DNA from 4 places in the Nitratireductor sp. WH36-1 genome. Region 3 is predicted to be linked to each of the others. Evidence: predicted binding sites of a transcription regulator. Region 3 holds the regulator's gene; each other region holds the start of a gene.
The links. The regulator PhoB, encoded in region 3, activates phosphate uptake and scavenging genes when phosphate is short. The targets are predictions, from matches to a motif close to TGTCATNNANCTGTCAT.
Positions count from the first base shown of each region.

Region 1: a site for PhoB is predicted at 1,381-1,397, ahead of AC4PTT_RS13285 (RNA degradosome polyphosphate kinase). Genes of this name have one in related genera too.
Region 2: a site for PhoB is predicted at 1,959-1,975, ahead of AC4PTT_RS09480 (UDP-2,3-diacylglucosamine diphosphatase). Genes of this name have one in related genera too.
Region 4: a site for PhoB is predicted at 1,814-1,830, ahead of AC4PTT_RS07665 (BtaA family protein). Genes of this name have one in related genera too.

Region 1 covers NZ_CM178970.1:2,776,917-2,780,522, reverse strand. The annotation lists gene AC4PTT_RS13295 (FAD-dependent monooxygenase) at 1-1,050, opposite strand, end outside; gene AC4PTT_RS13290 (zinc-finger domain-containing protein) at 1,066-1,308, opposite strand; gene AC4PTT_RS13285 (RNA degradosome polyphosphate kinase) at 1,477-3,606, shown strand, end outside.
Region 2 covers NZ_CM178970.1:2,027,800-2,031,405, reverse strand. The annotation lists gene dgcA (N-acetyl-D-Glu racemase DgcA) at 71-1,054, shown strand; gene AC4PTT_RS09480 (UDP-2,3-diacylglucosamine diphosphatase) at 1,074-1,910, opposite strand; gene AC4PTT_RS09475 (NADP-dependent malic enzyme) at 2,220-3,606, shown strand, end outside.
Region 3 covers NZ_CM178970.1:587,449-591,054, forward strand. The annotation lists gene pstA (phosphate ABC transporter permease PstA) at 1-216, shown strand, start outside; gene pstB (phosphate ABC transporter ATP-binding protein PstB) at 231-1,046, shown strand; gene phoU (phosphate signaling complex protein PhoU) at 1,081-1,791, shown strand; gene phoB (phosphate regulon transcriptional regulator PhoB) at 1,828-2,514, shown strand; gene AC4PTT_RS02840 (hypothetical protein) at 2,598-2,939, opposite strand; gene AC4PTT_RS02845 (DUF1328 domain-containing protein) at 3,028-3,195, opposite strand; gene AC4PTT_RS02850 (response regulator) at 3,328-3,606, opposite strand, start outside.
Region 4 covers NZ_CM178970.1:1,603,523-1,607,128, reverse strand. The annotation lists gene AC4PTT_RS07670 (hydantoinase B/oxoprolinase family protein) at 1-1,673, shown strand, start outside; gene AC4PTT_RS07665 (BtaA family protein) at 1,886-3,130, shown strand; gene AC4PTT_RS07660 (class I SAM-dependent methyltransferase) at 3,133-3,606, shown strand, end outside.

The DNA.
Region 1 (3,606 bases), 1.8 Mb from region 3:
CGGTTTGCGCTGCGCCTCATAGGCCGCAAGCGCCACAGAAGGCGCATCGCGGTGCTTCGCGACAAGATTGGCAAGCACGGTCGCATCTTCAATCGCCATGCCGGCGCCCTGCGCCGCAAAGGGCGGCACCGCATGGGCGGCATCACCGATCAATGCGAGGCCCTCGGGCTTTGTCCAGGCATCGGCCGGGTCCACCTGATGGATGGGCCAGACGGTCCAGGAGGCATGTCTGCTGGCGGCCAGCCGGGCAAGGGCGGGATTGGCGCTGGCGAGCGTCTTTTTCAGCGGCGCGTCGTCAGCATCCTGCGCCCAGGCGTTGAGCGGCACTTCGCCCGGCACAATCGCAACCAGATTGATCGCCCTGCCGCCACTGATCGGATAGGCGACCAGATGGAATTTCGGGTGCATGAATGCCGTAACCCGGTCAGGCTGGATCGCACCGTCGCCGGCAGCCAGCGCCTCTTCGACGGGGACTGTCGCGCGCCAGGCGACGTAACCGGTAAAGCGGCTGCGCACGGCGGTGCGGGCGAGGCGACGCAGATGCGACCAGACCCCGTCTGCCGCGATCAGGAGGGGCGTGTGCACCTCTTCGCTTTCGCCGTCCCGCAGGATCTGAAGGCGTGGACGACCGGCGTGGAAATCGGCTTTCTCGGCCAGCGCGCCGGTGACGATCTCGATCAGCGGTTGCTGGCGCGCACGGTTCAGAAGGGCTGCCTGCAGATCGGCGCGGTGCACCACAAGATAAGGTGCGCCCCAGCGGGCCTGTGCGGCCGCACCGAGCGGAACATGGGTGAGGGGGGCGAGTGTCGCAGCCTTCTTGAGAACGACGGCCTGCGGCTCCACGGCCGAAGCGCGCAGTTCCTCGAGCACACCCAGCCTGTCGAGCAGGCGGGTCGCGTTGGGCGAAAGCTGAAGGCCGGCCCCCACTTCGTGGAGTTCCGGCGCACGCTCATAGATGCGCGAAGCAAGACCATGCCGCGCCAGGGCAAGTGCTGCCGTCAGCCCGGCAACGCCGGCGCCGACGATGATTGCTGCTGGTTCGTCCGTCATCGGCCTGCGGGCCGATCAGGCCGCTTCGTCGTAAATGCAGCCCTCGGGCTTCGTGTCCGTCGCCTTCAGCGCCGGATTGTAGCGGTAAAGCGTCGAGCAATAGGGGCAGACCCGCTCGTTCTCATCGCCCATGTCGATGAACACATGCGGATGATCGAAGGGCGGATTCGCACCGACGCACATGAATTCCTTCACGCCGATTTCGATTGCCTGGTGTCCGTTGGTGTTCTGGAAATGGGGAATGGCTGATCCGGCCATCATCTTCTCCCGCTTGGAATGCGTTGGAAAGTCGCTTGCGTTTGTAGCATAAACTGCGTCTTTGCAAGCCTCTGATATGAAACTGTCATAAAACCATGTCACGAGGTACACTGGGCCACCAGTAGACAACGGCCCGTGCTGTGGAAATCAAGGGGCGCAGGCAGGATCATGAACCAGTTGAAGCCGGTCACGAAAGAATTCTCCGTTGATGGCGGACCGACTGGGCAGATCGCCGCCGTGGGGCCGGACCGTTTCGTCAATCGCGAATTCTCCTGGCTGCAGTTCAATCGCCGTGTTCTCGGCGAGGCGCAGAACGAAAACCATCCGCTGCTCGAGCGGCTGCGTTTCCTGTCGATCTCGGCCGACAATCTCGATGAGTTCTTCATGGTGCGCGTCGCCGGTCTTGCCGGTCAGGTGCGCGAGCACATCGCCACGCGCAGCGCCGATGGCCGCACGCCGGAAGAGCAGCTTGAGCATGTGCTGCGCGAGGTGGCCGGACTGCAGAACGACCAGCACGCAAGCCTGAATGCACTGCTTGACCTTCTGCGCAAGGAAGGCATTGAGCTGGTGCGCGCCGATGCGCTGAACCCAGTCGACATGCAATGGCTGGAAGATCACTTCATGGAAGCGATTTTCCCGGTTCTGACGCCGCTTTCCATCGACCCGGCGCACCCGTTCCCGTTCATCCCGAATCTCGGCTTCTCCATTGCGCTCGAACTCCAGCATGAGGGCGAACTGGAGCCGATGACGGCGCTTCTGCGCCTGCCGGTGGCGCTCAAGCGCTTCATCCAGCTTCCGGTGCACAATGGCACGGTGCGTTTCATCACGCTGGAAGATGTGGTCAACCTTTTCATCGGCAAGCTGTTCCCGCGTTACAAGGTTATCGGTTCGGGCACGTTCCGCCTCATTCGCGACAGCGATATCGAGGTGGAGGAAGAGGCCGAGGATCTGGTGCGCCTCTTCGAATCGGCGCTCAAGCGCCGCCGCCGCGGCTCGGTGATCCGCATTGAGTTCGACGACGAGATGCCCGAAGGCCTGCGCGACTTCGTCGCCAGCGAGCTGGGCGTTGCCGAAAACCGCATCACGGTTCTGGAACGGCCGCTGGCGATCAACCAGATTTCCGAGATCGTGAAAGTGCCGCGCGAAGACCTGCTCTTCTCGCCCTACAATCCGCGTTTCCCGGAGCGCATTCGCGAGCATAATGGCGACTGTTTCGCCGCCATCCGCGAGAAGGACCTTATCGTCCACCACCCGTATGAATCCTTCGATGTCGTGGTGCAATTCCTGCGCCAGGCCTCGCTCGACCCGGAAGTGGTGGCCATCAAGCAGACGCTTTACCGCACCTCCAATGACAGCCCCATCGTGCGGGCGCTCATCGAGGCGTCGGAGGCCGGCAAGTCGGTCACGGCGCTGGTGGAGTTAAAAGCCCGCTTCGACGAGGAAGCAAACATCCGCTGGGCGCGCGATCTGGAGCGTGCCGGCGTGCAGGTCGTGTTCGGCTTCCTCGAACTGAAAACCCACGCCAAGATGTCGCTCGTGGTGCGCCGCGAGGAAGGCAAGCTGCGCAACTACTGCCATCTGGGCACGGGCAACTATCACCCGATCACCGCGCGCATCTATACGGATCTGTCCTATTTTACGGATGATCCGGAAATCGCGCGCGACGTGGCGCAGGTGTTCAATTTCATCACCGGCTACGCCGAGCCCGATGGCGAAATGCGCATTGCCGTGTCGCCATTCTCGCTGCGCAACCGATTACTGGACCACATTCAGGCAGAGATCGAGCATGCCCGGTCGGGCCGTCCGGCGCAGATCTGGATGAAGATGAACTCTCTGGTTGATCCGCTGGTGATCGATGCGCTCTATGAAGCAGGGCAGGCGGGTGTCGAGGTGGATCTCGTGGTGCGCGGCATTTGCTGCCTGCGCCCGCAGGTGCCGGGGCTGTCCGAGCGCATTCGCGTTAAATCCATTGTCGGCCGCTTTCTGGAGCACAGCCGGATCTACTGTTTCGGCAACGGCCACGGCCTGCCGTCGGATGAGGCGATCGTCTACATCTCGTCCGCCGACATCATGCCCCGCAATCTGGATCGGCGGGTAGAAACCATGGTGCCGATCACCAACCCCACCGTGCATGAGCAGGTCATCGGGCAAATTATGCTCGGAAACATCATGGACAATCAGCAAAGCTTTGAAGTATTGCCGGATGGAACTTCGCGGCGCATTATGCCCGACGAGGGAGAAGAACCGTTCAACGCTCAGGAATATTTCATGACGAATCCGAGCCTATCCGGTCGCGGC
Region 2 (3,606 bases), 1.4 Mb from region 3:
GGCTCCCGGAGCGGGCATATATGGCTTGTTCCTCTGATAATTGTGATTTTTTGCGAGAAGAAGGGCGGAAATGACACGCGAACTGGCCACAGACATCGAAGGTTTTCCGATAGCCGGCGTCTTCACAATCTCCCGAGGCTCACGCACCGAGGCGCGAGTCGTCAGATGCACGGTGAGTGAAAACGGCGTCAGCGGTCACGGCGAATGCGTACCCTATCCGCGCTATGGCGAATCCGAGGACAGTGTGGTCGGCCAGATCGAGGCCGCGCGGCAGGAGATCGCCAACGGCATCAGCCGCGCCGATCTGATCGCCGCCATGCCGGCAGGTGCGGCGCGCAACGCCGTTGACTGCGCGCTTTGGGATCTGGAAGCGAAGCTTTCAGGCAAGCGCGCATCGACTGCGGCCTGCCCGATCCCGCCACGTCCGCTCCAGACCGCCTATACGATCTCGCTGGCGGAACCCGAAGAGATGGCCGCACAGGCCCGCGCCCATGCGACCCGCCCTCTCCTGAAAGTGAAGCTGGGTGGCAAAAACGATGCCGCGCGCATTCACGCCGTGGCGGGCGCAGCACCCGACAGCCGCCTCATCGTTGACGCCAATGAAGGCTGGACCGAAGAGAACATCCGCGAAAACATGCTTGCAGCGGCCGAATTTCACGTGGCGCTGATCGAGCAGCCCCTGCCGGCCGGCAAGGATGAAATCCTGCGCGAAATCCCGCATCCGGTTCCGATCTGCGCAGATGAAAGCGTGCACACGGCGCAGAGCCTTCCCGAACTCGCCGGGCTCTATGATTTCGTGAACATCAAGCTGGACAAGACCGGCGGCCTGACCGCCGCGATGGAGCTGCGCGACCGCGCCCGCGAAATGGGTTTTGGCGTGATGGTCGGCTGCATGGTGGGCACGTCGCTCGCCATGGCGCCGGCCGTGCTTCTTGCGCAGGGCGCAGATTACGTGGATCTCGACGGCCCGCTGCTTCTGGCAAAGGACCGCGCGCACGGGCTCAGCTATTCGGGCTCGCTCGTTTCGCCGCCTTCGCCACAGCTCTGGGGCTGACGCACAGGGTCGGGGCCGCTCAGGCGGCCTTGACCCCATCCTTTCGGAACGCGGTCACAACGCCGCGTTTCTCGATTTCCCGGGTGGCCGGGACAGGCGCTGTCTCAAGGATCTGCGCCCAAGTGATAATTTCGAAACTCCCGTCGAAATTCTCGGCCAGCGCCGTGCAGCTTTCCACCCAGTCGCCCGTGTTCATGTAGGTGACCCCGCGAATGTCTTCCATCGCGGCGTGGTGGATGTGGCCGCAGATGACGCCATCGACTTCCGAACGCTGCGCCTCCTGGGCGAGAACATCCTGAAACGAGCTGATGAACTTGATCGCCTTCTTGACCTTGATCTTCGCCCAGGAAGAGAAGGACCAGTAAGGCCGCCCCAGAATGCGGCGCACCCGGGCGATGACCCGGTTCACGACGATGGCGAGATCGTAGGCCTTGTCGCCCAGATAGGCGAGCCAGCGCACATTGTGCACCACCTGATCGAACTGGTCGCCATGGATGACGAGGAATTTGCGTCCGTCTGCTGCTTCATGGATCACCCGGTCGGCAACGACGATGCCGCCGAAATGCACGCCCTGAAACGAGCGCAGGAACTCGTCGTGATTGCCGGCGATATAGGTGATCCCGGTGCCCTTGCGCGCCTTGCGCAGGAGCTTCTGCACCACGTCATTATGGGCAGCCGGCCAGTGCCAGGAGCGCTTCAGACGCCAGCCATCGACGATGTCGCCAACCAGATAGATCTGCTCCGCATCGTGATAACGCAGAAAATCGATCAGAAACTCGGCCTTGGCCGGTTTCGAACCGAGGTGAATATCGGAGATGAAGAGTGCGCGAAATTTTCGATGTTCAGCGCCGGTCATTGTCCCGCCTGAGCCCTGTTAAGTCGCGCATTCTATGGCCAGATTCATGTCACAGGCATATGACGGATTCCGTAGCGTTACTGCAAACCCGGCCCCATCCTGCGTCAGAACAGCCCGAAAGCAGCAATTCTGGCGGATGAAACTGCTTCTCGGCATTCAACGCTGGAAAAAGCAGTTATGAGCGCCTAAGCACAAGTGATGATTCAAATCGTTTGAGTGCCTTGTTCCCTGCGGGAACGGAAAGGCGCGCGAACGCCGGGCCGCGAGCCAAACGGCCCCACCGACAGAGCCATGATGTGGAGCCGCTGGATGTCTTCCAATACCAAGAAACCGCAACGATCCGAATTCGACGAAGCCGCGCTCTTCTTCCACAGCCATCCCATGCCGGGGAAGCTGGAGATCCAGGCGACCAAGCCGCTCGGCAACCAGCGCGATCTGGCGCTTGCCTATTCTCCGGGCGTTGCCGCTCCCTGCATGGCCATCCATGACGATCCGAGCACGGCGGCGGACTACACCGCCCGCGCCAATCTCGTGGCCGTGGTTTCCAACGGTTCGGCGGTGCTTGGCCTCGGCAATATCGGCCCGCTTGCCTCCAAACCCGTGATGGAGGGCAAGGCGGTCCTCTTCAAGAAGTTTGCCGGCATCGATGTTTTCGACATCGAAATCGATGCGCCGGAAATCGACCGGATGGTGGAAACCGTCGCAGCACTCGAGCCGACCTTCGGTGGCATCAACCTTGAGGACATCAAGGCTCCGGAGTGTTTTGAGGTCGAGGAACAGCTCAAGGCGCGCATGGGCATTCCGGTGTTCCATGACGACCAGCACGGAACCGCGATCATTGTTGCCGCGGCCGTCATGAACGGGCTGGAGCTGGCCGGCAAGGACATTGCCAAGGCGAAGATCGTTTCCTCCGGTGCAGGCGCTGCCGCGCTTGCCTGTCTCAATCTGCTGGTCTCGCTGGGTGCGAAGACCGAGAATATCTGGCTCACCGACCGCCACGGCGTCGTCTATGAGGGCCGGAAGGAAGAGATGGACCGCTGGAAAGCGCCCTATGTGAAGGATACGGACGCCCGCAAGCTTGCCGAAGTGATCGGCGGAGCGGATGTGTTCCTGGGCCTCTCGGCGGCCGGTGTCCTGAAGCCGGAAATGCTGGCTGACATGGCTGAAAAGCCACTGATCCTGGCGCTTGCCAACCCCGTTCCCGAGATCATGCCGGACGTGGCGCGCGAAGCGCGGCCTGACGCCATGATCTGCACCGGGCGTTCGGACTTCCCGAACCAGGTGAACAACGTCCTGTGCTTCCCCTACATCTTCCGTGGGGCGCTCGATGTGGGCGCAACCGCGATCAACGAGGAAATGAAGCGCGCCGCCGTGAAGGCGATTGCGGGCCTTGCACGCGAAGAACCTTCCGATGTCGCAGCGCGCGCCTATTCGGGCGAGACGCCGATCTTCGGACCCGACTTCCTGATCCCCTCGCCTTTCGACCCGCGGCTTATCCTGCGCATTGCGCCGGCGGTTGCCGAAGCGGCGATGAAGAGTGGCGTCGCGGCGCGGCCCATCGAGGACATGGACCAGTATCTGGACCGGCTGAACCGCTTCGTGTTCCGCTCCGGCCTGGTGATGAAGCCTGTCTTCTCGGCCGCCAAGGGTGCGGGCACCAAGCGCGTCATCTATGCGGATGGCGAAGATGAGCGCG
Region 3 (3,606 bases):
CTTCTGATCGGCATGGTGGCCTTCGTGGCTGATTACCCGACCACGCCGCTCGATCCCGCTACGGCGCTGCCGGTTCAGATCTACATGTGGGCGAACGAGGCCGAACGCGCGTTTGTCGAGCGCACCTCGGGCGCTATCATGGTGTTGTTGCTGTTCCTCGCCGTGATGAACATTACCGCCATTATTCTGCGGCGGCGCGTCGAGCGTCGCTGGTAACGGAGTGGAAGGACATGAACATGCTCACTGATGCTGCTGTTGAAGAAGCACTGGATGCGAGCCAGAACTCGGACACCCTCAAGATGCGCGGTGAAGACGTCTGCGTCTTCTACGGCGAGAAACAGGCGCTGTTCGGCGTCAATCTCGACGTGCGCGAAAACCAGGTGACCGCGCTGATCGGCCCCTCGGGCTGTGGCAAATCCACGTTCCTGCGCTGCCTGAACCGCATGAACGACACGATCGACATTGCCCGGATCACCGGCAAGATCACGCTCGATGGCGAGGATATCTACGATCCCCGCATCGATGTGGTGGAGCTGCGCGCCCGGGTCGGCATGGTCTTCCAGAAGCCCAATCCGTTCCCCAAGTCGATCTACGAGAACATCGCCTACGGTCCGCGCATTCACGGTCTGGCGACGAAGAAGTCGGAATTCGACGAGGTCGTGGAAGCGAGCCTCCAGAAGGCTGGCCTCTTCAATGAGGTGAAGGACCGCCTGCATGAGCCCGGCACCGGTCTTTCCGGTGGTCAACAGCAGCGCTTATGCATCGCGCGCGCCATTGCCGTGTCGCCGGAAGTGATCCTGATGGACGAGCCCTGCTCGGCGCTTGATCCCATCGCCACCGCCAAGGTGGAAGAGCTGATTGACGAGCTGCGCGAGAACTACACGATCGTGATCGTCACGCACTCCATGCAGCAGGCGGCCCGCGTCTCGCAGCGCACGGCCATGTTCCACCTCGGCAATCTGGTCGAGGAAGGCCCGACGGACAAGATGTTCACCAATCCGGATGACAAGCGCACCCAGGATTACATCACCGGACGCTTCGGCTGACGGCGCGGCAAACGCACAGATAAGGAACCAGACCATGGGCGAGCACACAGTCAGCTCCTTCGATGAGGAACTCGGTGAAATCGACCGCCTCATCCGCGACATGGGCGATCTCTCCGGCGAGATGACGCGCGCTTCCACCAGGGCGCTACTGCACTCCGATACGGCGCTTGCACAGCGCATCATCTCCGATGACACGATCATGGACGCCAAGCAGCGCGACCTTGATGAGCGCGCCATCACGCTCATCGCAAAGCGCCAGCCGATGGCGCAGGATCTGCGCAGCGTCGTGGGCGCCATCCGCATGGCGGCTGATCTCGAGCGCATCGGCGATCTGGCCAAGAACATTGCCAAGCGCGTCGGCGCCGTGGGCGAAAGCGCCACGCCGCGCACGCTTGCGCATTCCATCGACGCGATGGCCGGCCTCGTGCTGAAACAGGTCAATTCGGTGGTCGAGCACTATGTGGCGCGCAATGCCGAGGCGTTAATCCGGCTGCGCGACGAGGATGAGGAAATCGACATTCAGTACACGTCGGTTTTCCGCGAACTCCTCACCTACATGATGGAAGACCCGCGCAACATCACGGCCTGCACGCACCTCCTGTTCTGTGCGAAAAATCTTGAGCGTATCGGCGACCATGTGACCAATATCGCCGAAAATGCCTATTATGTGGTGACGGGGTCCCAGCTTCCGGTCCAGCGGCCGAAGCTTGACGAAACACAGATGACGGTCGAATCCGATGTCTAACCGGCCGTAGACTGCCCGAGGAGAATGCCTGCCATGATTGCCCCCAAGGTCATGGTCGTTGAAGACGACGAACCGCTTTGCGTCTTGCTCAAGTACAATCTGGAAGCCGAAGGCTATCAGGTCGAGATGATCTCTCGCGGCGATGAAGCCGAAGTGCGCCTGCAGGAAAACGTACCCGATCTGCTCGTTCTGGACTGGATGGTTCCGGCCGTTTCCGGCATCGAGCTGTGCCGCCGGCTGCGCATGCGCCCCGAAACGGAGCGCCTGCCGATCATCATGCTCACCGCCCGTGGCGAGGAAAGCGACCGCGTGCGCGGCCTTTCAACCGGCGCGGACGACTATCTGGTGAAGCCTTTCTCGACGCCGGAATTCGTGGCGCGTGTTCGCGCGCTTCTGCGGCGCGCGAAGCCGGAAGTGCTCTCGACGGTTCTTTCGGTCGGGGACATCGTGCTCGACCGTGAATCGCACCGTGTCTATCGCCGCAAGAACGAGATCCGTCTCGGACCGACAGAGTTCCGCCTTCTGGAATTCATGATGCAGCATCCCGGCCGCGTCTTCTCGCGAAGCCAGCTGCTCGACAATGTCTGGGGCGAGACGATCTATATCGACGAGCGCACCGTGGACGTGCATGTGGGGCGTTTGCGCAAGGCCGTGAACCACGGGCGTCTGCCCGATGTGATCCGCACCATTCGCGGCGCGGGCTATGCGATCCGCGAAGCCTGACAAACGCGATACAGCCATTAAAAAAAGCCCCGGTTCGACCGGGGCTTTTTCGTTGAAGCTCTTCGCCGTTATTTCGTGGCCCGTTATTTCGTGGCGGCGTGTCCGGGGCGGGCATGCTCGTTCTGCGCCACGGCAAAGCTCGTCACCGGCTCGATGGAAGCGGTCAGCTCGCCATTGCTGGTGATGTCCCACTCCAGGATCGCATCGTCATAGACGAGTGCGGGATCCACATAGACGCAGGTGGCGAGAACCTGCGGCGCTTCGGTTTCCAGCTCGCGCATTGCAACCGGCTTCTCCGCCTCGCACTCCTCAAACGTCTCGTAGACCGGGGTGGGGGCGGGCAGTTCCTGGCATTCGCGCGTGTCGCCGGCCCCCACATTGCCTGAGCAGCCGACAATCAAAAGAAGTGCAGCGATGTGTTCCATGGCTTTCTCCTTTCATTGTCTTCACGAAACGGAAGCCATGGATGGTCCGGTTCGCTTATGCCGCATTCGTTTATGTGTGCGTCGCCGTTTAGCGACCGCGTTTCAGAAGGCCCATGATCAGCGAGATCGCGAGCAGGGCGAGGAAGATGTAGAAGAGGATCTGCGCAATGCCTGCCGAAGCGCCGGCAATTCCGCCGAAACCGAGTGCGCCGGCGATGATCGCGACGACAAGGAATATCAGGGCCCAGTATAGCATTCTGTCTCTCCGTTTAGTTATGCCGGTTAAACGTCTGGCATTCGGATTTGGTTCCGCCGGAGAGATTTTGGGCAAAAGAAAAGCCGCCCGGAGGCGGCTTTTTTGAGAAACGCGTGAAGAAGCGGGGGCCTGTCAGGCCGCCGCGTGCGCCTGCTGATCGAAGAAGAGCGCCTGGCTGATGAGCGCCTTGACCATTTCCGGGCTGAACGGCTTGGTCACAAGGAAGGTCGGTTCCGGGCGCTCGCCCGTCAGAAGCCGCTCGGGGAAGGCGGTGATGAAGATGACCGGCACGGTGGCCGCGTCGAGGATCTCGTTCACCGCATCAAGGCCTGAACTGCCATCGGCAAGCTGAATGTCGGCCAGCACCATTTTCGGCTGCGTCTTGGCAAACATTTCGACCGCCTGCTTGTG
Region 4 (3,606 bases), 1.0 Mb from region 3:
TCATCATCGAGGCCAACCAGACGGTTGTCGTGGAGCCCGGCTGGCAGGCCGAGATCACCGCGCTCGACCACATTCTGATGCGCCGCGTGGAAAAGAAGGCCCGCATGGCCGCACTCGGTACCAAAGCCGATCCGGTGATGCTGGAGGTCTTCAACAACCTGTTCATGTCGATCGCCGAACAGATGGGCGTGACGCTGCAGAACACCGCCTATTCGGTGAACATCAAGGAGCGGCTCGACTTCTCCTGCGCGGTGTTCGACCAGAATGGCGCGCTGGTGGCCAATGCCCCGCACATGCCGGTGCATCTGGGCTCCATGGACCGCTCGGTGGAAACCGTCATCCGGCTGAACAAGGGCAATATCCGCCCCGGCGACGTGTTCGCGCTGAACGCGCCTTACAATGGCGGCACGCATCTGCCCGACATCACGGTGGTCACGCCCGTGTTTGACGATCACGGCGAGAACATTCTGTTCTACACCGCCTCGCGCGGCCACCATGCCGATGTCGGCGGCACAGCACCCGGCTCCATGACGCCGCTGGCGACCACGGTGGATGAAGAAGGCGTTCTGTTCGACAATTTCCGCCTCGTCGAAGGCGGCAAGTTCCGCGAAAAGGAGCTGCACACGCTTCTCACCGACCACGCCTATCCGGCGCGCAACCCGCACCAGAACATCGCCGATCTGAAGGCGCAGATCGCCGCCAACGAAAAGGGCGTGGCGGAACTGCGCAAGATGATCGACCAGTTCGGTCTGGACGTGGTGCAGGCCTATATGGGCCATGTGCAGGACAATGCGGCGGAGGCCGTGCGCCGTGTGCTCGAACGCCTGCCGGACGCCTCGGAATATGAATATCCGACCGACACGGGCCAGGTGATCAAGGTGAAGATCACCGTCGACCGCGAGAAGCGCGAGGCGACCGTCGACTTCACCGGCACGTCGAATGTTCAGAAGAACAATTTCAACGCGCCCGAACCGGTGACCCGCGCAGCGGTGCTCTATGCCTTCCGCGTGATGGTGGAAGGGCAGATCCCGATGAATGCGGGCTGTCTGCGGCCGATCAACATCGTGATCCCGGAAGACTGCATGCTGCGCCCCTCCTATCCGGCAGCGGTCGTGGCCGGCAATGTGGAGACGTCCCAGCACGTCACCAATGCGCTGTTCGGCGCGATGAAGGCCATCGCCAACAGCCAGGGCACGATGAACAATCTGACCTTCGGTAATGAAGAGTATCAGTATTACGAGACCATCTGCTCCGGCTCGCCGGCCGGTCGCATGAATGACGGTCGCGGCTTCGATGGCGCGTCCGGCGTTCATGTCCACATGACCAATTCGCGCCTGACGGACCCGGAAATCCTCGAACTGCGCTTCCCGGTTCTGCTTGAGGACTTCCATATCCGCGAAGGCTCGGGCGGCAAGGGCAAGTGGAATGCGGGCGACGGCACGCGCCGCACCATCCGCTTCCTGAAGACCATGGAATGCGCCATTCTCTCCTCCCACCGCACCCAGCCGCCACGCGGCGTTGAGGGCGGTGGCGATGGCGAAATGGGCAAGACCGAGGTGCGCCGCAAGGACGGTCATGTCGAAACGCTCAAGGGCTGTGACCAGACAGTGATCCAGTCCGGCGAAGCGGTGATCGTGACCACGCCCACCGCCGGCGGTTTCGGCAAGGCTTAAAGCAATCAGGATTGCGGGCGGGGGAGCATGCTTCTCCGCCCGCATTGTCATTGAAGCCCCCGGTCCGGGGCCAGGCGCTGCCGAACGGGCGGCGCTCGGGGCTAAACCTGCACCCCGCCTTTAACAGCCCCGTCACACTCGGTCATTCAGGTTTCACGCGCGCGTCATGGAAGCGCAGTAGCCCCTCAAGACAAGATTGAGGGGAGAGACCCATGACAGATCTTTCAGCCGGCACCGGCCTTTCCACCCGCCGCCATCTCGGCAAGGCGGTCTATCAGAACAGGGCCACCACGCGCGCAGGCCTTTCCGAACGCCTCTTCGCCCTTCTTTTTTCGGGCCTCGTCTATCCGCAGATCTGGGAAGACCCGGACGTGGACATTGCGGCGATGGAACTCGATGAGAGCCACCGCATCGTCACCATCGCGTCGGGCGGCTGCAATGTGCTGGCCTATCTCACCCGCCAGCCAGCGAAGATCGACGCCGTGGACCTGAACGCCGCGCATGTGGCGCTCAACCGGCTGAAGCTCACCGCCTTCAAGGCGCTGCCCGCCCATGGCGACCTGCTGCGCTTCTTCGGCGCAACCAACCAGCGCAGCAACAGCGAAGCCTATCGCCGCTTCATCGCGCCAGCGCTCGACGCCCAGTCGCGCCGGCACTGGGAAAGCCGCGGGCCGCTCGGCCGCAAGCGCATCGACGCCTTCACGCGCAATTTCTACCGCAAGGGCCTGCTCGGCTTCTTCATCGCCACCGGCCACACGGTCGCAAAGTTCTATGGCGTGAACCCGGCGGACATCATGAAATCGCGCTCGCTTCGCGATCAGCGCATCTTCTTCGATGAGCAGTTACGCCCGCTGTTCGACCGCGGGCTCGTGCGCTGGGCGACCTCGCGCAAGGCATCGCTTTTTGGCCTCGGCATTCCGCCGGCGCAGTATGACTCGCTGATCACGGCGGGTGACGGCACCATGGCGGATGTTCTGTCGAGCCGGCTTGAGAAGCTCGCCTGCCATTTTCCGCTGAAGGAAAACTATTTCGCCTGGCAGGCCTTCGCCCGCCATTACCCCGCTCAGGGCGAAGCCACCCTGCCCGCCTATCTGGAGCGCAGGAACTTCGACACGATCCGCGCTGCGGCAGACAATGTGACGGTGCATCACGCGAACCTGATGGATGTGCTGGGCAACAAGCCCGCGCAGAGCGTGGACCGCTATGTGCTGCTCGACGCGCAGGACTGGATGAACGACGATCAGCTCAACGCACTGTGGAGCGAGATCACCCGCACGGCAGCGCCCGGCGCGCGCGTCATCTTCCGCACCGCGGCAGCGCCGAGCCTGCTGCCGGGCCGCGTGAACGACCACATTCTGAACCAGTGGCGCTATGAGAAGCTCCGCTCGCGCGAACTCTCGGCCAATGACCGCTCGGCGATCTATGGCGGGTTCCACCTCTATGTGAAAGCGGCCTGAGAATGGCCATACCGCAGACCGCCGGGCACGCCAGTCTGATGGACGGCGTCTATCGCCGCCAGCGCCATATCTACGACCTGACGCGCAAATATTATCTGCTTGGGCGTGACGGGCTGATCGGCGGGCTGAACGCGCCGGAAGGCGGCGCGGTGCTGGAGCTGGGCTGCGGAACGGGGCGCAATCTGGCGCTCGTTTCGGATCATTATCCGAAAGCGCGTCTTTTCGGCCTCGATATTTCGCAGGAGATGCTCGCCACCGCAAGAAGGCGCATGGAGCGTGAGGGGATCGACGCCCGACTGGCCAAAGCCGATGCATCGTCTTTCGATGCCGAGGCGCTGTTCGGGCAGGCCCGGTTCGACCGGGTCTTCATTTCCTATTCGCTGTCGATGATCCCGCCATGGCGCGAGACCATTGCAGCAGGCCTCGACTGCGTTGCGCCGGGCGGGTCGCTGCACATCGTGGATTTCGGCCGGCAG